2 regions of the Lederbergia sp. B243.17 genome follow, and region 1 is predicted to be linked to the other one. Evidence: predicted binding sites of a transcription regulator. Region 1 holds the regulator's gene; the other holds the start of a gene.
The links. The regulator Rex, encoded in region 1, represses fermentation and respiration genes when NADH is low (regulators of the CRP and FNR family bind a similar motif). The targets are predictions, from matches to a motif close to TTGTGAAATATTTCACAA.

Region 1 (10,327 bases):
CGCCCGCATCCTTGAAGGTCACTTGCAATTTATCATATTCTGCGAGCAGCTTCTCATATTGCCCGGCATCTTCATAGATCGACGGGTTGGACAGGTCAAGCTCGATCCTGCGAATGTTCTTTTCCATGCTGCGAAGATTCTCAAAGACCGTCAGCATCTCATCCCAGATCGATAGGGAAGATTCCAGGCCGTTGTCCTGTGCCAGATAGCCGATGGTCACCTCGTTCGGCTTAATGATGTTCCCGCCGTCATAGGAGAGCTGCCCGGCAATCATTTTCAGCAAGGTCGACTTGCCCGCCCCGTTGCGACCCACAAGGGCAATCCGGTCGCGGAGCTGAATTTCCATTTTTATATTTGATAAAATCAGTTCAGCACCAAAGTATTTTGTTAATTGCTGCACCTGAAGAAGCATCATAATTTTCACCTCTAGTTTCATAGCAAGTGTACCGTATTTCCACCATTCTCGGCAATCATCGCCTTTTTCGGTCAGGAAAAGACAGGTCGGGGGAAATAGTGTATGATAGAAAGGAGGTGTTGGCTGTGGACAAATTGACGCATTTCAACGAAGAAGGCCGGGCGAAAATGGTCGACGTCAGTTCGAAACCGGATACAGTCCGGACGGCAATCGCCCAGTCAAGCATAGAAGTGAATGAACAAATATATAGACATATACAGGCAGGGGAAATCAAGAAGGGCGATGTACTGGCTGTCGCTCAAGTGGCGGGCATTATGGCCGCCAAGAAGACATGGGACATCATCCCAATGTGCCATCCCATTCCGCTCAAAGGGATCGACATCTCTTTTGAATGGGTGAAGGGTGACATGTCTTGGCGTCTTCTCATCCGCGGAGCCGTCAAGACGTTCGGCAAAACGGGCGTGGAGATGGAAGCCCTGACCGCTGTATCGGCAGCAGCCCTGACAGTGTACGACATGTGCAAGGCGATCGACAAAGGAATGGTCATTGGTCCAACATTTTTGATTGAAAAAACGGGCGGCTCGACCGGAAAAGATTATCAGCGCCAAATCTGACAGTCGGTTCTTTGCAGCAGGCAAGGAATCCTTTGGCTTTTTGGAGGAAAAATAAATGAATGACGAACAGACGAAAATCCCGCAGGCAACGGCGAAGCGGCTGCCGCTCTATTACCGGTTCTTGAAAAATCTGCATGCTTCTGGAAAGCAGCGTGTTTCGTCGGCAGAGCTGAGCGAAGCTGTTAAGGTCGACTCTGCAACGATCCGCCGGGATTTTTCCTATTTCGGAGCGCTTGGAAAAAAGGGCTATGGGTATAATGTAAACTATCTGCTCTCCTTTTTCCGGAAGACCCTCGATCAGGATGAAATCGCCAAAGTGGCATTGATCGGAGTCGGAAACCTGGGGACGGCATTTCTGAACTACAATTTCCAAAAGAACAACAGCACGAAGATTTCGATGGCTTTTGATGTCGATAAGGATAAGGTCGGAAAGAAGATCAGCGGGGTGCCGATTTTTGACCTGGACGATCTTGAGAAGGAACTGGTCCGGGAGGATGTCTCTGCTGTCATCCTGACCGTGCCGGCGAGTTCAGCGCAGCCGATTACCGACAGGCTGAGGAACACGAATGTAAAAGGAATTCTTAATTTCACGCCAGCGAGGCTGTCGGTGCCGCCATCGATTCGGGTGCACCACATTGATTTGGCAGTCGAACTGCAGTCGCTCATCTACTTCTTGAAAAACTATACGAATGAAGAGAGCGGCGACACGGAAAATTCACAGGATATATAAAAACTGCAGATAGCCAAAAGGCTTGTTTTCCGTTACACTATATCTATTAGAAGGAGGTGGGCGCAATGGGAGCAGGTGCAGGAAGCTTGATGATCATTGCATTTGTCGCAATATTGATTTTTGGCCCGAAAAAATTACCTGAGCTTGGCAAGGCTGCCGGCAATACGCTGCGTGAGTTTAAGAACGCAACAAAGGGCCTGGGTGAAGATGATGAGAAGGACAAAAAAGACGCCGGCCAATGATAGGATGAAACAACTATGAGTCAGAATGAAATGACGATTTTTGAACATATAGGCGAACTGCGAAAACGGCTGATCATCATAGTCGTTTTCTTCGTATTGGCAGTAATCGCCAGTTTCTTTTTTGCACAGCCGCTGATCCGCATCGTCCAGAATGCGGACATAGCAAGTGAGCTGACGATGAACGCATTTCGGGTAACCGATCCGTTCAAAGTTTATATGAAAATGGTATTTGTCATGGGAATCATTTTGACATCACCGGTTATTTTGTACCAGCTATGGTCATTCATTTCTCCCGGTCTGCTGGAAAAGGAGCGGAGGGCAACATTAGCCTATATCCCGTTTGCATTTCTCCTTTTTATCGCAGGGGTTGCCTTTTCATATTTTGTCCTGTTTCCGTTCGTCATCAAGTTTATGCTCGGTTTGTCCGGCAACATGGACATCCAAACGACGATTGGCATCAATGAATACTTCCAATTTTTGTTTCAAATTACACTTCCGTTCGGACTATTGTTCCAATTGCCTGTCGTCATGCTCTTCTTGACGAGGCTCGGAATCATCACACCGGACTTTTTGATCCGGACGCGCAAATACGCGTATTTCATTCTGCTGGTGATTGCAGCTTTCATTACGCCGCCTGATGTGGTCTCCCACATGATGGTGACGGTGCCGCTGCTCATCCTTTATGAAATCAGCATTGGTGTGGCGAAAGTCGGCTACCGGAAAGTGCTGGCTGCAGAAGAACAACGGAAACGTGAATCCAATCTAGAATAGAAACCGGCGTCCTGAAGAGGGGACGCTGTTTTTTTTGCGATAAATACAAGTAAACCAATCGGATTTTAAAAAACTTATTGTTTTTCCTATTGACGGAAGATTCTGCTTGGGGTAAGATGAGGTCACTCCCACACGGAGAGCATCAGCCAACTGAATACGAGTTTTCTTATCCAGAGAGGTGGAGGGACTGGCCCTTTGAAGCCTCGGCAGCAGACCTATTAGGTACTGTGCCAATTCCAGCAGGTATGAGCAATGCCTGAAAGATAAGAAGAGACCATTTTTTTATGGACCCAAACCTCTTCTTATTTTCAGAAGAGGTTTTTTTACACTTGGAGGGATGCGAATGGCAACTGAAAAGGCAAGTGTGCTGAAGGACATTATGGCCGCCTTGCAAAAGCTCGAATATGGATCACTTGTCATCACTGTGCACGAAGGGCAGATCACTCAGATTGAGACAACGGAGAAAAAGCGGTACCCGCTCAAGGCAAAGGAACGAAAATCATTGTAAATCACAAAAAATAAAGAGAGCCGATTAGACAACTAAAGGCATCTTCCCATCCTTATTAAAGGTGGTGAGATGTCTTTTTTTCATTCAAAGGAGGGAGAAGCCATGACCTACAAAGTAGGAATTCTGGATCAAAGCCCGGTATTCCCCGGAGATACAGGGGCGGACGCATTGCAGAAGACGACGAGGCTTGCGAGGAAGGCAGAGGAATGGGGGTACGACCGATTCTGGGTGGCAGAGCATCATCAGATGAAGGGGATTGCCGGCTCATCCCCCGAGGTGCTGATCGCCCATCTGCTCGCCCGCACGAGCACGATCAAAATCGGAGCAGGGGGAATCATGCTGCAGCACTACAGCCCTTATAAAGTAGCCGAGAATTTTCACGTCTTGGCGTCACTTGCCCCTGGCAGAGTGGATCTCGGAGTTGGGAAATCGCCAGGGGGATTCCCGCTATCCACCGAAGCACTGCGCGATGGCCAAGTCGGTGCAAGCTTTGAAGAGAAACTATCATTCTTAAAACAGCTTGTTGACCAAAATGTCGCAGAAGACCATCGGCTTGCGGGAATCCAGGCTTATCCACAGCCGACCGTTAAACCGGAAATCTTCCTGCTCGGAGGCAGTGCGTCCAGCGCCGAATTGGCGGCAAAGGAAAAGGTCAATCTCGTTTTTGCGAAGTTCCTTGCTGGCGGTGAGGATGTGCTGAAGGAAGCAGTCTCCGCGTATACCGCAGGCTACCCGGAAGGGAAAATCGTCGCTGCCGTTTCTGTGCTGGCAGCCTCGGACGGCAAGGAAGCGAAAAAAATTGCCGAGGAAAACAGGCTGTTCGCCATCAAACCCCGAAACAGTGCAAGATTGACCGTCCAATCTTATGAACAAGTGCTTGCCTATGGAGAACAGGCGAAGGAGCCGTTTGAGACGGAAAGCTTGGAAGCGGGAATGATTGCCGGATCGCCAGAGGAGGTGAAGGCAGAGCTGGACCGGCTGCACCACGCTTACGGTATCCATGAATTCATTCTTCACACACCGATTCGCAGAGAGGCGGAACGATACCGATCGTTTGAACTGTTACGGCCAGAACCGATAAGCAAGGAATCATTCTTAGAGGAAGAGGTGTTCATATGAAAAGCACAGTGGAGCATACCGTTTTGATCCGGGAAATGGCGATCGGTGAAAGGCAAGAGGTTCAGCGGATGCTTTTGGAGAGCTACTGGCAGTTCAAACGGATATTCGGCCCGGAGAAGTGGCCGGCGTATGCAAAAGAGCTCGTCCTGTCTGTCGGCCGCTCCGATGAGGGCCGCGTGTTTATCGCTGAGCAGGAGGGTCGGATTGTTGGAAGCATCCAGGTGTTCCCTTCGTCTGACATCGCCTATAGAGACTGGCCGCTCACAATCGACTCCCCGATCATCCGCTTCCTCGGCGTGCATCCGGATGCGCGGGGCGGGGGAGCCGCAAGAAAGCTCCTCACTGCAGCGGTACAACATGCAAAAGAGTGCGGTAAAAAGAGTATTTTTCTGCATACGACCGACACGATGGAAAAGGCTGTAAAACTATACGAAGCTTTCGGTTACCGGCGTGAGCCGTGCTATGACCTTGCCGGCGGTGACTATCCGATCAAATGTTATCGATACGACATTCAAAATAAGGGGGAAGAAAGATGAAATTGAAAAACCGTGTTGTTGGACTGTTGCTAGTTGCCGTATTAAGCGTGACGGGGGGCTGTGCCGCTGCCAAGAAGGAGACGTCGGCGGAAGGCAAAGAGACCGTTCTGAAAATCGCCGCTTCCTCCACGCCGCATGCGGAAATTCTGGAATTCATCGAGCTGGAGCTGGAAAAGGAAGGGATCAAGCTGGATGTGTCGATTGTGAGCGACGGCATTCAGATCAATCAGCAGACAGCAGATGGCCAACTGGATGTCAACTTCTTTCAGCATACGCCGTACTTGAACCAGGTGAATAAGGACAGCGGCCTGGATTTGGTTGAAGTAAAAGGCATTCATATTGAGCCGTTCGGCGTCTATTCAAAAGAAATCGACTCGATAGAAGACCTGTCCGAAGGAGCGAAAGTCTCATTGCCAAAGGATCCGGTGAACTTTTCCCGGGCTCTGGAACTGCTGGCTGCCCATAAAGTGATTGAACTAAAGGAAAAATCCGGGGATTATCTGCTCGGGGACATTGTAAAAAACGAGAAAAACATTGAATTTGTTCCCGTCGATTCAGCTGTACTCGTCCATTCCCTTGATGATGTGGAAGCGGCGGCGATCAATACGAATTATGCGTTAGAAGGCGGATTCAAACCGATGGAGGATGCATTGATCATCGAGGGGAATGAATCGCCATACGTTAATATTCTTGTCTCTCGGCCGGATAACAAGGACGACGAAGCGATCCAGAAGCTTGCTGCCGCACTGACGACTGAGAAGGTAAGGGAATTTATCCTGGAAAAATATGAGGGAGCCGTCGTTCCTGCTTTTTAAAACAGCAAGGAAAGAGAGAGGAGCAAGACCATTGAAAAAGTGGATGTTATCAATTTTGATATTAACATTGCTGGCACTGGGCGGCTGCTCGGATCGCGAAACGAAGGCAGATGACGAACCAATCAAGGTAGGGATCAGGAGCAACCAGCTGAGAATATGGAATTATTTGAAGGAGGAAGCTGCAAAAGAGGGGATTGACATTGAGGTCGTCAACTTTTCCTCGGCGGTTGATCCAAATCAGGTTCTGGCGGATGGGGATATTGATTTGAACGCCTTCCAGCATGTCGCCTATTTGGATACATTCAATGAAAGCACCGGATCTGAACTCGTTCCGATCGGCACGACCGTCATCGCCCCGCTCGGTCTGTATTCTTTTAAATACAAATCACTGGACGGTATCCCGGAAGGTGCGCAGATTGCCGTCCCGAATGACATGTCCAACTGGGGAAGGGCACTCCTTCTGTTGCAGGACGCAGGTTTTATCAAGGTTGTCGACGATTTTGACGGGTTTGGCGGAGAAGATAAAATTAAAGAAAACTTGAAGAACATCAAAATTGTACCTGTAGAGGGAGCGAGCGCCCCTCGAGTCATGGAAGATACGGCAGCGGCTGTCATCAATAATGGCACGGCGATGGAAGCAGACTTGCTGCTGAAGGATGCACTCATCCATGAAAACGAGACAGCCAAACCTTATATCAATATTATCGCTGCAAGAAAGGAAGACAAAGATAAGAAAAGACTGAAACAGGTCGTTGAGATTTATCAAATGGAAAAGACGGCGAAATTCATTGAGAAGGAATACAAGGGCAATTACTTGCCTACCTTCATCACCCTTGTGGAATTGAGCACATACAAGGACACGTATACGAAAAAGTAGGAGGAGAAGGACATGGCAAATGGAAAAAGGCAGATCAAGCTCGCTCTGTACTTGATCGGCTCAGGGATGCACGTCAGCTCTTGGTGCCATCCCGAGGCAAACCCGGCAGCGAGCATTGATATCAAAGAGCTGCAAACTTTAGCGCAAACCGCAGAAAAAGGCAAATTCGACCTGGCCTTTGTCGCCGACAGTCTCGCGATCAATCAGGAATCCCACCCGCAGATCCTGAACCGTTTCGATCCCGTCGTGCTCATTACGGCCCTGTCGGCCGCAACGGAAAAAATCGGACTGGGAGCCACGGCATCGACGACCTATAGCGAACCGTATGTGCTGGCCCGCCAATTTGCCTCGGCTGACCATATAAGCGGCGGCCGGATCGGCTGGAACGTCGTCACGACAGCGGATGCCACTGGGGAAACAGCGCAAAACTTCAGCAGGGAACAGCATTGGGAGCATGACCGCCGCTATGAGCGGGCAGAGGAATTCGTCGATGTCGTCAAAGGGCTTTGGGATTCGTGGGAGGACGACGCCTTCCCATATGACAAGGAAAGCGGCCGGTTTTTCGACCGAAAAAAGCTGCATGAACTGCATTTCCGAGGCGAGCATTTTCAAGTGAAGGGCCCGCTCAACATTGCCCGGTCGAAGCAAGGCCAGCCCGTCATTATCCAGGCAGGGGCTTCGGTTCCCGGCCAAAGACTTGCCGCACGCACGGCGGAGGTCGTCTTTACCCATTGGGACAACATCAACGAGGCAAAAGCCTTTTACCGCAAGCTCAAGTCACAACTCGGCGAAATCGGGAGAAAAGAGGAGGCGCTTCATATTCTCCATGGAATTTCCCCGATCATCGGCGAGACGGAGGAAGAAGCTTGCGCTAAATACGAAGAGCTGCAGAGGCTGATCGATCCCTATGAAAGCTTGAAGTTCGTCTCGGGCTATATGGGCAATGTGGACTTTTCCGGCTACTCCCTCGACACACCGGCCAAAGAGGTCGTATTTCCGGAAGTGAACAGCATCCAGAGCCAGTTCCTTGAAATGAAAGAAATCATCGATAAGGAAGAGCTGAAAGTCGGCGACCTGTACACCCGTTTCTTCGGCGCTGCAAGACGCGATGCCTTCGTCGGAACGGCAGAACAGGTCGCGGACGAAATGGAAAGATGGTTTGTCCAAAGGGCGGCAGACGGTTTCATGCTCCAGTTCCCGTTACTGCCGAGGGATCTGGACGACTTTGTCGACAAGGTCGTACCGATCTTGCAAAGCAGGGGCGTTTTCCGCACAGAGTATGAGGGGAGCACGCTCCGGGAGCATCTCGGTTTGCCATATCCGGCCAACCGGCATGAGAAAACCGCCGTTCGCAGTTGAACGGCGGTTTATTTTCTTCTTTTAAGGCGAAAATGGAGTCCGACCAGCTTCAGGCCGACACCAAAATCAATCGTGGCAAAGAAAGCGAGTGTATAGGTGATAAACGTCCAGCCGTTTGCCTGTACCTGAATGATGCCGAACACAGTGAAAATGGCACCAAGCAGCAGGTAAAAGAATCCAGTGAACAGCGGGGATACTCTCATTGGATGAGACCTCCCAGCCAAACGAACGCTTTCTCCGTTTTCTCGAGATATTCCTGAATCTTATCTGCCAGTAAAAGCTGTGATACAACAACGAGCGTATTCATCATCACATGGGCGATAATCGGTACGATGATCCGTTTCGTATGCACATAGAGAAAGGCAAACACGAAGCCCATGGCGGCATATAATAAGAAATTCTTGAACTCTTGATGGGCAGCGGAGAAAAGAGCGGCACTGATCAAAGCGGAAACCCAGAACGGGAATCGATTGTATAGCATGCCGAATATCGCTTTGCGGAAGACGATTTCCTCCAAAATTGGCCCGATGATTGATATGACAAGAATCAATAATGGAAAGCCTTTGGCTGCTTCAAGCAAATCCTGAGTATTTTCCGAGCCAGGCTCGATACCGATCTGCTGCTCAATCGAAATGGCAATCGCCTGAGCAATGAATGCAAGGAAAATACCTGCGATTCCCCAAAAGATGGACAGGCCAAGCGATTTTGGCTCAGAATGATCCAACTTTGTTACAGGCCCGCTTTTTTTCAGCATCAACAAAATGATGACAAGCCCGACGAGGAAGCTGAACACGGTCCAAATTCCGGGGGCGTAAAGTCTCATCGCATCCTCGCCAACTCCGAGCGGCCCCACCCCAATAGCAAATAGTATCGGCATGCCGATAAAAGCGGAAAGCTGCATCGCAATATACACGAGGACAACATAGATGTATTTTTTATTCATATATTAAAAAATCCCCTTTATGATCAGACATCAGACATTCTATATTTTACTAGCAAACGTAAGAGGAAACAAACAGGAAGGCTTTCACCCGGGATTTTGACGAAAGAGGGCGAAAAGATTTTTGGGCAAAAATGAGGCATGGCACTTGCAAATGGGAATGGAATTATTTAATATAATAATTGTGTTAGCACTCAACTGCAAAGAGTGCTAATAAGCCAACTACATAATCTATTCAAGGAGGTTGTTTCACTTGTTAAAACCATTAGGTGATCGCGTCATTATCGAGCTAGTCGAATCAGAAGAGAAAACAGCAAGCGGTATCGTGCTGCCGGATACAGCGAAGGAAAAGCCGCAGGAAGGCAAGATTGTTGCTGTCGGTACAGGCCGTGTTCTGGACAGCGGTGAACGTGTAGCACTAGAGGTGGCAGTGGGAGACAGCATCATTTTTTCTAAATATGCCGGCACAGAAGTGAAATACCAAGGAACTGAATATTTGATTCTGCGTGAATCTGATATACTTGCTGTTATCGGCAAATAATTATCATTTTTAAATTCTGAAGGAGGTTTTTTCCATGGCTAAAGACATTAAATTCGCTGAAGATGCACGCCGTGCTCTCTTGCGCGGGGTTGACCAATTGGCTGATGCCGTAAAAGTAACATTGGGACCAAAAGGACGCAATGTCGTTCTTGAAAAGAAATTCGGTTCACCGCTTATCACAAATGATGGCGTAACCATTGCAAAAGAAATCGAATTCGAAGATGCATTCGAAAACATGGGTGCAAAGCTTGTATCTGAAGTAGCGAGCAAAACAAATGACGTAGCAGGTGACGGTACAACAACTGCAACGGTCCTCGCTCAAGCGATGATCCGCGAAGGATTGAAAAACGTAACTGCAGGCGCAAACCCTGTCGGCATCCGCAAAGGTATCGAAAAAGCGGTAGCTGCAGCTGTTGAAGAATTGCATGCAATCTCCAAGCAAATCGAAGACAAAGAATCGATCGCTCAAGTTGCATCCATCTCTTCCGGTGACGAAGAAGTCGGCCAGCTGATTGCAGAAGCAATGGAGCGCGTAGGCAACGACGGCGTCATCACAATCGAAGAATCCAAAGGCTTCACAACTGAGCTTGACGTAGTAGAAGGTATGCAATTCGACCGTGGATATGCATCCCCTTATATGGTGACAGACTCTGACAAGATGGAAGCGGTACTGGACAACCCGTACATCTTGATCACAGACAAAAAAATCACCAACATCCAGGAAATCCTTCCTGTGCTTGAGCAAGTCGTTCAACAAGGCAAACCGCTATTGATGATCGCTGAAGACGTTGAAGGCGAAGCATTGGCGACATTGGTTGTGAACAAACTCCGCGGCACATTCAATGCAGTAGCTGTTAAAG
Region 2 (10,327 bases), on a different contig from region 1:
TGGGTGCTTGTCGACAGTACAGGAAAGGCGTACGAAACATACCGAAGCGGAGGACGCACACACCCCGACAAGGACGGACGCCAGGAGACGACAACGCTGCTGACCGTCTACGGACTCGAGAAAGCACCAGAAAAACTGACATTGCGCCTGCTGTCAGAAACACGCTATGAACCGCTTGAAAAAGAATGGAGAATCCCGATCAATTAATCGGAGGGCCGCTCTCGATTCGGGGCGGCTCTTCCTTTTGAAAAAACAGCTGTTATGGGCACATTCGAATGTTATAATACTGGAAGCAAATGTTTGAGGAAGAGGGATGCAGATTGAACGAATTGCTGACAATTGACCATATTGACAAGGAATTCGAGAAAGACAGCTTTCTTTTCCAGGAAGGGGATCTGGCGGACACCGTCTATTTCCTTTATTCAGGCAAGGTACGGATCAGCCGGCTGACACCGGATGGCCGGGAAATCACCTATCGGATCTGCGGAAAAAATGATTTTATCAGCGAGCTCACGCTGTATTGCACTCCGCAGAAGTATGCTGTCCATGCAAAAGTGCTGGAGAGCGGCAGCTGTGCGAAGATCAGGAAAGAAGACCTGGAAAAAGGGCTATTGGAGAACCCCAAGCTGAATATCGAATTTTTGAAGCAGATGGGAGAGTACCAGCAAAAAACCCAATCCAAATTCCGCGACCTCGTGCTGCACGGGAAAAAAGGCGCCTTATACTCCACCCTCATCCGCCTTACCAACAGCTATGGCGTTAAAAAAGAGGACGGCATCCTAATCGACATGGCCTTCACAAACCAGGAGCTTGCCAATTTTTGCGGGATGAGCCGTGAAGTTGTAAACCGCCTGCTTGGCGAACTGAAAAAAGAAAGCATTCTTTCCATTAGCGGGGGCAAAATCTCCGTCCATAATGTTCAATATCTTAAGGATGAGATCCACTGTGAGAATTGTCCTGTCCATATATGCAGAATTGATTAATAGATCCGCAAAAATCACCCATGGCCGGGTGATTTTTTTTTGCCCGCTCCCCTTCCCTCCTGCTCTTTTTGTCTATTTTTTGAAAGCATAGGAATCTACCAGCCGATTGTGACATTTATCACAGTAAGCGGCATGTCCAAAGATGTACGCTTTTTACATAATAAAGTGGGAGGTTGCGAGATGGGCAAGAAGTCGAAAGGTTCCGGGGAGCCGAATTTGAAGGGTACCTTCATTAGTGTGCTCGCGGTCGGGGTTTTAATCGCTGCCATGTGGTTCAGTGTTTACGGTATGTACGTAGCAAGATAAAGAAAGCGGGGTGGAGAAAATGCATCTTCATAAATATGAAAAGATTTGGCTGACATTCGGTATTTTATCATTAGTTATTTTTCTAAGCATTGTTGGCGTTACAGCCTTTGCGCAGGGACATACCCCTGCCGGCGGGATGGACACGGTTGATCCTGAAAAACTTGATGAGACTGCTCCCTTTGACGAACCAGGGGTAAGGCAGCTTGATAAAAACACATATGAGGTGGTAATGGTCGCAGAAGCGTTTGGCTACAAACCGGCAAATATTAAAGTTCCGGCCGGAAAAGAAATTATTTTTACATTAACTAGCCGCGATGTCGTCCACAGTTTTACCATTCACGATACGAAAGTCAACATGATGGTCGTGCCCGGCCGGGTAACAGCGAAAAGCTACACGTTCTCTAAACCCGGAAAGTATATGGTGATTTGCAATGAATATTGCGGCACTGGCCACCATTTTATGCAAACAGAGATTGAGGTGTATGAACCATGATCGGTAAACGTGATCGCAATCTGGCGTTATGGAATGTCGGGGTCGCTTATACGGCGTTCCTGATCGGTACGTTCTGCGGATTGCTGCAAGTTTTTATTCGAAATGATGCGTTGCAGCTGCCCGCCTGGCTTGATTATTATCAGATCCTGACAGCGCATGGCGTCTTGCTTGCACTCATTTTCACAACTTTTTTCATCTTTGCCTTTTTCATTTCCGGCATGAGCAAGACACTCGGAAGCTTCGGGCCGAAAGTATGGCTGTTCTCTTGGATCGGCTTCCTCGTCACATTGGCAGGTACAGTATTGGCTACAGCAATGATTATTGCTGGCAAGGCATCAGTCATGTATACCTTTTATGCACCACTAAAAGCAAGCGGCTGGTATTATGTCGGGCTAGCGTTGTTTGTAGTCGGTACATGGATCAGCAGCTTTGCGCTTGTCGGCCATTATATGGTCTGGAAAAAAGCGCATAAAGGTGAATTGAGCCCATTGTTCGCCTTTATGACGATTTCAACGATTATTCTTTGGATCATTGCCTGTCTCGGTGTTGTGGCCACTGTAGTGTTCCAGTACATCCCATGGGCATTCGGATGGGTGGATACAATCAATGTAGAGCTGAGCCGTTCCCTCTTCTGGTATTTTGGCCATCCGCTCGTCTATTTCTGGCTGCTGCCGGCCTATATGGTTTGGTATGTGGTCGTGCCAAAAATCCTCGGAACGAAAGTGTTCAGCGATTCATTGGCCCGTTTTTCCTTTGTTCTGTTCATCTTGTTCTCAATTCCGGTCGGCTTCCATCACCAGCTGACTGAGCCTGGGATTTCAAGCTTCTGGAAGTTCCTGCAGGTTGTCTTAACGTTCATGGTCATCATTCCGTCCTTGATGACAGCCTTCTCGATGTTCGCAACGTTTGAAATCTCCGGGAGGAAAAAAGGCGGCACTGGGCTGTTCGGCTGGTTCACGAAACTGCCATGGAAGGATGTCCGTTTCACCTCCATTTTTATTGCAATGGCCTTTTTCATCCCGGGCGGAGCCGGCGGTATCATCAATGCCAGCTTCCAATTGAATGAGCTCATCCACAATACGCTTTGGGTTGTCGGCCACTTCCATATCACGGTCGGAACCCCTGTTGCCATGACGTTCATGGGCGTTTCATTCTGGCTCATCCCTTATTTGACGGGCCGGACATTTACGAAATCCCTGCAAAAGTTGGCGTTCATCCAGATCATCACCTGGTCCGTCGGCATGCTGCTTATGTCGACAGCACAGCATATTCTCGGCCTGCTCGGTGCACCAAGAAGAACAGCGTATTCGGGCTACAATGGCAATTCAGCCGCATTGGAATGGTTCGACGGCATCCTGTCCAACCATGTCACTATGGCGGCCGGCGGCATGATCCTGTTTTTATCTGCGATGCTGCTTATCTACATCGTCTGCAGCTTGGCGTTCGTTGCTCCTCATGCAAAGACAGAAGAAGAGTTTGAAGAATTTCCAATTGGGGTGAGCGATGCTTCCGCCACACCGAAATTCCTGGAGAATTGGTGGATCTGGATTGCAGTTGCCGTTGCCTTGATTCTTATGGCGTACGCGTTCCCGCTGAGCCACATGATCCAGCACAGCCCTCCGGGTTCCAAAGGCTTTATTACATGGTAGGAGATGATACGCATGTTTTTGCCGATTTTATCAATCATGATTGTTGCGGTTGTAATGACTGTCATACTGGTGGAACTGCAAACTGTTGAAGACGGGGAATAACAAACCGCCTGGCTCTTTTTGAGCCAGGCGGTATTTGATTATACGACGGCAAGGGTGGACCTATTCTTTAGCCAGCAAGGACATGACGGTGTCCAGCAGTACGTTGACTCCCCTTTCGCAATCCTCCCATGGGGTGTACTCTTCCTCGCAATGGCTTTTGCCGCCGATGCTTGGCACAAAGAGCATCACAGCCGGAAGATAGCTTGCCAGGAATTGGGCATCATGCCCGGCGCCGCTTACCATCCGGCGGTGAGAGTAGCCGAGCGACTCTGCGGATTCCTCGTATAGTCCGCAAAGCTCTGGTGAAAACCAGACGGTATCCCGGCCCCATAATTTTTTCGCCTGGATTGTGACTCCGTCTCCTCCCGCTTCCCCCAGCCCCCGGATCACTTCTTCGACGGCTTGGATGACGTCCATATCTTTATGCCGCGCCTCCAGTGAGAAGACGACACGGTTTGGAATGACGGTATGAATATTCGGGTAGACATTCAACCTCCCCGCCGTATAGACAAGGTCAGAATCGAGCGCGTCCAGTTTGCTTCGGATTTCATTCAGCAGATCATTGACCTTGAACAGGGCATCCTTCCTCATCGGCATCGGGGTTGTGCCGGCATGGTTTGATTCACCGATCACCTCGATTTCATAGCAGACCATGCCGACTACGCACTCCACAACACCGATTGAAATTGTCTCTTGCTCGAGGACTGGTCCTTGTTCAATATGGAGTTCAAGGAAAGCCTCCGCCTTTTTCAGCCGGTTGGCCGGATCACCGGCGAAGCCGCTCGCCTGTAATGCTTCTTCGAAAGTGGTTCCGTCCGGATCGCGCTTTTGCAGCATCTCTGTCTTTCCAAACTTTCCCGACAGGACGCCTGAAGCCATCATCGAGGGTTCAAACCTTGCCCCCTCCTCATTCGTGATGTTTACAACAGTGACCGGAACCCGCGGGGTGATATTGTGATCCACGAGTGTCCTCACGACTTCAAGACCGGCTACCACACCAAGAACACCGTCAAAACGGCCGCCCTTTTTTACGGAATCGAGATGAGAGCCCATGACGATCGGCGGTCCGTCCTCCTTTCCAGGCAAGGTGGCATACATGCAGCCCATATCATCAACGGCAACCTTCATCCCGAGCTCTTCACAGCATGAAGCAAAGTGTTTGCGAACTGCAATATCCTCTTCCGACAGGGCAAGCCGCGTCACTCCGTTATTTTCCGTCCTGCCAAAGTCTGCAAATCTCTCAAGCTCCTGTTTCAATCTTTCCCCATTGATCAACAGCTTCTGCTTTTGCATTCCTCATCCCCCTTTGCATACTGGCCGGTTACATTGTAAGCGCAATCATTTTAACGGTGTTTTTATGGACTATTATACAGGGGAGGGATTGAAAGTCATTGGACAGAACATCAAACAGCGCAGCAGGATCATTGGATGTTTTGTAACATGCAATAAAAACAGGGGACGCACCCTGGCGTCCCCTGTCATCTATCAAACTTCAATTTCAATCAGTTTAAACTGAGTAACATCCACAAGTCCCCGGTTTGAGATGCGGATCTCGGGGATGACCGGAAGTGCAATTAGCGAGAAGGTCATAAATGGTGCGTTCAAGGAACAGCCGAGCTCCTGCCATGCCTTTTCGAGCTGCTGCACTTCTTCCACGACCGCCTGAAGAGGCTTGTCCGACATCAGGCCGGCGATTTTCATCGGCACCGCGGCCAGGACCTCTCCATCCTTGACAGCGATCATGCCCCCGCCAATCTTCGCCAGCTCGTTGGCAGCGAATGCCATATCCGCAGGGTTTGCACCCATTACGAGCAGGTTGTGGCTGTCATGGGCAACGGTCGAGGCGACCGCACCTTCTTTCAGCCCGAAGCCGTGTGCGAAGGCAAGCGAAATCTGTCCCGATCCTTTATGCCTTTCAATACAGGCCAGCTGCAAAATATCTTTCTCGATCGATGGCTGGATGACATTGTCGTGCACATCCAGTGTTGCTGTCATTTTCGCCGTTCTCGCACTGTTTTCAATCACGTCGATAACGTTCACTTCCGTCTGGCCGCCCGTCCTTTTCGACTTAAACGCGAAGTCCGCCGGAGTCAGCTCCGACTTCAGGTTGATTGAATCCAGAATATGCGGCGGGTACTGGAATGCCGGGAAGTCGATGGCAAGCCCGCCATTTTCATATACAACCTGTCCATCTGCTATGACCGTCACTGGTGTGATATCCTGCAGGCTCTCAACAAGCAGAATGTCCGCTGCCTTCCCTGGTGCAAGCGAGCCGAGGTCACGATCCAAGTTATAGTATCTGGCTGTATTAATCGTTGCGAGCTGGATCGCCGTAACGGGATCGACCCCTTCTGCGATCGCCCGGTTGACAACATGGTTCATATGGCCGTCTTCAATGATCGTCTGCGGGTATGCATCGTCTGTGACCAGGGTGATATTGCTCGTATCCACTTTATCCTCTGTAATAACCTTAATGACTTCCTTCACATCTTGCCAGGCAGACCCTTCTCGGATCATCACGTTCATGCCGAGACGAAGCTTCTCCAATGCCTGTTCACGAGTCACGGTTTCATGGTCGGAATCAACGCCGGTTGCAATATAAGCCTGCATCATATGCGGATCTTCTGCTGGAAAATGACCGGTCACCGCTTTGTCCGCCCGCAATGTTGCCTCGATTTCCCCAAGCATGAGCGGGTCTCCATAGGCCACTCCCGGAAAGTTCATCACTTCGCCAAGCCCGGCCACGTTGTCCCAAGCCAATCCTTCTTGAATATCGACGACGCCGAGTGCTGCGCCTGCATCTTCCAAGTCGATGGTGGCAGGAACACAGGATGGAATCGTCGTGAACACTTTCAAAGGAAGCTGCTGGCCTTCCTCATGCATAAGCCGCACACCCTCCATGCCAAATACGTTGGCGATTTCATGCGGATCCATGAAGATGCCCGTCGTCCCTTTTGGCAGTGCAGCCTTCGCGAATTCAGTCACAGACAGCATCGTGCTCTCCACGTGCATATGGGCATCAAGCAGCCCGGGAACGAGATATTTTCCGCCTGCATCAATTATGGCCGTTTCTTTACCAATCGTATGGTCAGCGTTTCCCACGTAAGCGATTCTGCCTGCACTGATTGCAACATCTGTATGTTCGATCAGTTCTCCAGTGAACACATTAACAAGGATGCCGTTTTTCAAGACGGTATCTGCTTTTTCAATCCCTCTTGCTACTTTCGACAGCATTCCGCTCACTTCATAAAGCTGCTTTCTATTCGACATTGAGACCACTCCTTTTTTTGAAAAAAAACAGGGAACGCCCATTTAACTGAACATTCCCTTCCAAATTTGATCAAAAATGCTATACAGCCCAACCCAGGTAGGCGACAAATACGAAGAACAGCACATACATAATCGGATGGACTTCCTTCAGTTTCCCCTTAAATACCATCATCAACGGATACAGAATGAAACCTAGGGCAATCCCGGTTGAAATGCTGTATGTCAGCGGCATTGTCACGACGGTCAGAAATGCAGGAAGGGCATACTCAAGTTCTCCCCATTTGATCGATGCGAGCGATGAAGACATAAGCACGCCGACGATGATCAAGGCTGGAGCCGTCACCTGAGGGGTTACGACACTCAAAAGCGGCGAGAAGAACAGCGCAACAATGAACAATCCAGCTGTGACAACCGATGTGAAGCCGGTTCTTCCTCCTGCGGCTACTCCTGATGTGGATTCAACGAAAGATGTTGTTGTCGATGTACCGAGTACAGCTCCAACCATTGTAGCAACAGAGTCGGCGGAGAGGGCTTTGCCGGCACGCGGCAGCTTGCCGTCCTTCAGCAGTCCCGCTTGTCTCGTCACCGCGAGAAGGGTTCCTGCCGTATCAAAAAAGTCAACAAACAAAAGCGTGAAGATAACAACGAGCAAATGCGGATTCAAAATATCGCCAAAATGGCTGAACATGACGCCGAATGTCGGCGAAAGGCTTGGAACCGAAGAGACGATTCCAGTCGGAAGCGGAATTTGTCCAAAAATGATCCCAGCAACCGATGTAGCGATCATTCCGTAGAAAATGCCACCCTTGAAGCCTTTGATCATGAAAAATGCTGTAACGATCAGTCCGAAAAGAGCCAATAGTGTTGTCGGTGCCGTAATGTCACCAATCGTAACGATCGTAGTTCCCGGCTGTGCCTCTGCCACAATTCCTGCGTTCTGGAAGCCGACAAAAGCGATGAACAGGCCGATACCAGCTGCAACCGCGAGCTTAAGCTGTTCCGGGATCGCATTGATGATCGTTTCTCTGATTTTTGTAAGTGTAAGAATAAAGAAAATAAAACCTGAAATAAACGTTCCCGCCAACGCAGTCTGCCATGGAATTCCCATCCCAAGGACTACAGTGAACGCGAAGAATGCATTGATTCCCATTCCCGGCGCCAAGGCAACCGGATATTTTGCAAATACCCCCATAATAAGCGTACCAATCGCTGAAGCGAGCGCCGTTGCCACATATACCGCACCCTGATCCATACCAGTTGCGCTAAGGACAGTCGGGTTGACGAATAAAATATACGCCATTGCCAAAAACGTTGTCAGCCCGGCAACCGACTCTTGGCGGTAGCTCGTATTCAGCTCTTTAAATTGAAAATAACGATCCATTTGGACTCCTCCTGAATTGTGTTTAAATGCAAAAAACCTGGGCGACTTGTTCCACCCAGGTTCCAAAACTCATTCAGGATTGCACCATGCGTCCGGGAAGAGAGGAAATACTCCCATCCGAAGCCTGTCCCTGAATGTAGTCGGGTATTTTACGGTTACCTGGTAGAAACGCTTGAGCCATATTCCCAAGCATATACATTCATAATTTTATTTATAAATTCGATACTCTATTAATAGCATAAAAGTCCTACCACCGTCAACGGAAAAAGCGAACATTTACGCATGAAATTCTTCCTAAGTTCGTCTTCGGCTTATTTCAGCTTTTGCAGAATGACAACCTTCAAGTAATTGAATTCCGGGAAATCGCGGTTCGTACGGAAATCCTTCGGCAGTGACGATTCTTCAAGGATTTTGTATTTTGAGCCTGCTTCCTCAAATGCTTTTTCAATAAAGGTTTTAAATTTCTTCATGCTAAAACTAGCGTTATTCGTAGAGGCGACGATAATGCCGTTTTTTTCTGTAATGGTGATCGCGTCCATCAGCAGAGCCGGATAATCCTTCGCCGAGCTGAACGTATGCTTTTTCGAGCGGGCAAAGCTCGGCGGATCCAGCACGACCATACCGAACTGCAGCTCCTTCCTTTTTGCATAGCGGAAATAGTCGAAAACATCCATCACCCGAATGTCCTGCTGCTCGTAATCAATCCCATTTACGCTGAATTGCTCAATCGTCTTCGGCAAGCTTCGTTTCGCCAGATCGACACTTGTCGTTTTTTCCGCACCGCCGAGAGCAGCAGCCACAGAAAAAGCTCCGGTATAGGAGAACGTGTTCAGCACCTGTCTCCCTTCCGCATACTGATCACGGATCGCCTTCCGGACATCCCTCTGGTCAAGGAAAATTCCAGTCATGGCACCGTCGTTGAGATCAATCGCAAATTTCATGCCGTTTTCTTTAATAATAATCGGAAAGTCACCCGGTTGCCCTTTTACAAAGTCATCCTGTTCAACGTACTGCCCCTTGCCGTCAAACCGTTTCTTTTCGTACACAGCTTTGTACTCCACAAGTTTATCGAGGACACCATACACATGATGCTTCAAGGAATAAATACCTTCGCTGTACCAGCTCACCATATAATAACCGTCAAAATAATCAATCGTCAGCCCGCCGATCCCGTCTCCTTCTCCGTTAAACACTCGAAAGGCGGTCGTGTCCGGATTTTCGAAAAACGATTCCCGACGCTTCAAGGCAGCTTCAATCTTTTTTTCAAAAAAAGAAAAATCGATCGCCTCTTCCTGATCACGGGTCAATACCCAGCCGATCCCTTTGTTCTGATTGCCATAGTACCCTTTTGCGATAAATTTCCGGTGCTTGTCAAGCAGACGGATGATCGCGCCTTCTTCTTTAAGCACATCCGGATTGAGCACGGCATCCTTCAAAATTAGCGGATACCCCTTTTTTATCGCAGCGGCGCTTTGCGCATTCACTTGTATATCAATATTTTTTGTCATAGTTTCATCCCTTACAGATCATTTTTCCCATTATCGCATGGTTTGCGGTAAAATGCGAAGGCTGACAAAGACAAATAGGGCTGACCGCCTGTTGGCAATCACCCCTGCACCCGATTTCAATCGTCCCGGCCATTCATTGTCTTATGGGAAAGTGCCGGAGCATGCTGTCCTTCCTGGATGGTAAATAGAAGGGCATTCTTTTACCATCCATATTGACGAGCACTGGGGTTCCCGCAGTTACGCCGTAAACCATTTTTCCCTTTTGATGGGTATGTGCCCTTTATCATCCCCCGATGCTTTTTATACAACAGCACCGGGTTCCTGGTTCATCCGAGAACCAATCCTCAGCATTCATTCAGGCGCTTCATGAATTCTTCCATGGCGCTGTAACCTTGCTGCTGCAAATACCAATTGTTCGCAGCCGCTTCAATCAGGCCGGCGACATCACGTCCGGGCTGAAGCTGGATTTCAAGGTGGGGAATACGGACGCCCATGTATTCAGCAAAGTCTGGCTTCACTTCCAGCTCGTTATTCAAGGAATCCTCCTTCCAGCGAGTCAGTTCAATATCAAGGGCAATCCGAGTTTCATCCTGGAACGCCTTCCGGCCATACATCCGGACGACATTGATAAGGCC

Region 2: a site for Rex is predicted at 1,090-1,107, ahead of AC0TWI_RS16965 (cytochrome C oxidase subunit II). Genes of this name have one in related genera too.

Annotation. Positions count from the first base shown of each region.
Region 1 covers NZ_JBWBKF010000072.1:1,684-12,010, forward strand. The annotation lists gene AC0TWI_RS13185 (ABC-F family ATP-binding cassette domain-containing protein) at 1-415, opposite strand, end outside; gene moaC (cyclic pyranopterin monophosphate synthase MoaC) at 541-1,029, shown strand; gene AC0TWI_RS13195 (redox-sensing transcriptional repressor Rex) at 1,085-1,759, shown strand; gene AC0TWI_RS13200 (twin-arginine translocase TatA/TatE family subunit) at 1,825-2,001, shown strand; gene tatC (twin-arginine translocase subunit TatC) at 2,017-2,772, shown strand; SAM riboswitch class I at 2,936-3,042, shown strand; gene AC0TWI_RS13210 (YezD family protein) at 3,116-3,280, shown strand; gene AC0TWI_RS13215 (LLM class flavin-dependent oxidoreductase) at 3,383-4,399, shown strand; gene AC0TWI_RS13220 (GNAT family N-acetyltransferase) at 4,396-4,935, shown strand; gene AC0TWI_RS13225 (MetQ/NlpA family ABC transporter substrate-binding protein) at 4,938-5,750, shown strand; gene AC0TWI_RS13230 (MetQ/NlpA family ABC transporter substrate-binding protein) at 5,782-6,627, shown strand; gene AC0TWI_RS13235 (LLM class flavin-dependent oxidoreductase) at 6,640-7,986, shown strand; gene AC0TWI_RS13240 (DUF4305 domain-containing protein) at 7,995-8,189, opposite strand; gene AC0TWI_RS13245 (CPBP family intramembrane glutamic endopeptidase) at 8,186-8,929, opposite strand; gene groES (co-chaperone GroES) at 9,180-9,467, shown strand; gene groL (chaperonin GroEL) at 9,502-10,327, shown strand, end outside.
Region 2 covers NZ_JBWBKF010000085.1:78,750-89,076, forward strand. The annotation lists gene AC0TWI_RS16955 (DUF4179 domain-containing protein) at 1-207, shown strand, start outside; gene AC0TWI_RS16960 (Crp/Fnr family transcriptional regulator) at 297-983, shown strand; gene AC0TWI_RS16965 (cytochrome C oxidase subunit II) at 1,164-1,289, shown strand; gene AC0TWI_RS16970 (cytochrome c oxidase subunit II) at 1,309-1,782, shown strand; gene AC0TWI_RS16975 (b(o/a)3-type cytochrome-c oxidase subunit 1) at 1,779-3,431, shown strand; gene AC0TWI_RS16980 (allantoate amidohydrolase) at 3,594-4,826, opposite strand; gene ade (adenine deaminase) at 5,019-6,803, opposite strand; gene AC0TWI_RS16990 (NCS2 family permease) at 6,883-8,184, opposite strand; purine riboswitch at 8,302-8,403, opposite strand; gene AC0TWI_RS16995 (class I SAM-dependent rRNA methyltransferase) at 8,496-9,692, opposite strand; gene hprK (HPr(Ser) kinase/phosphatase) at 10,037-10,327, opposite strand, start outside.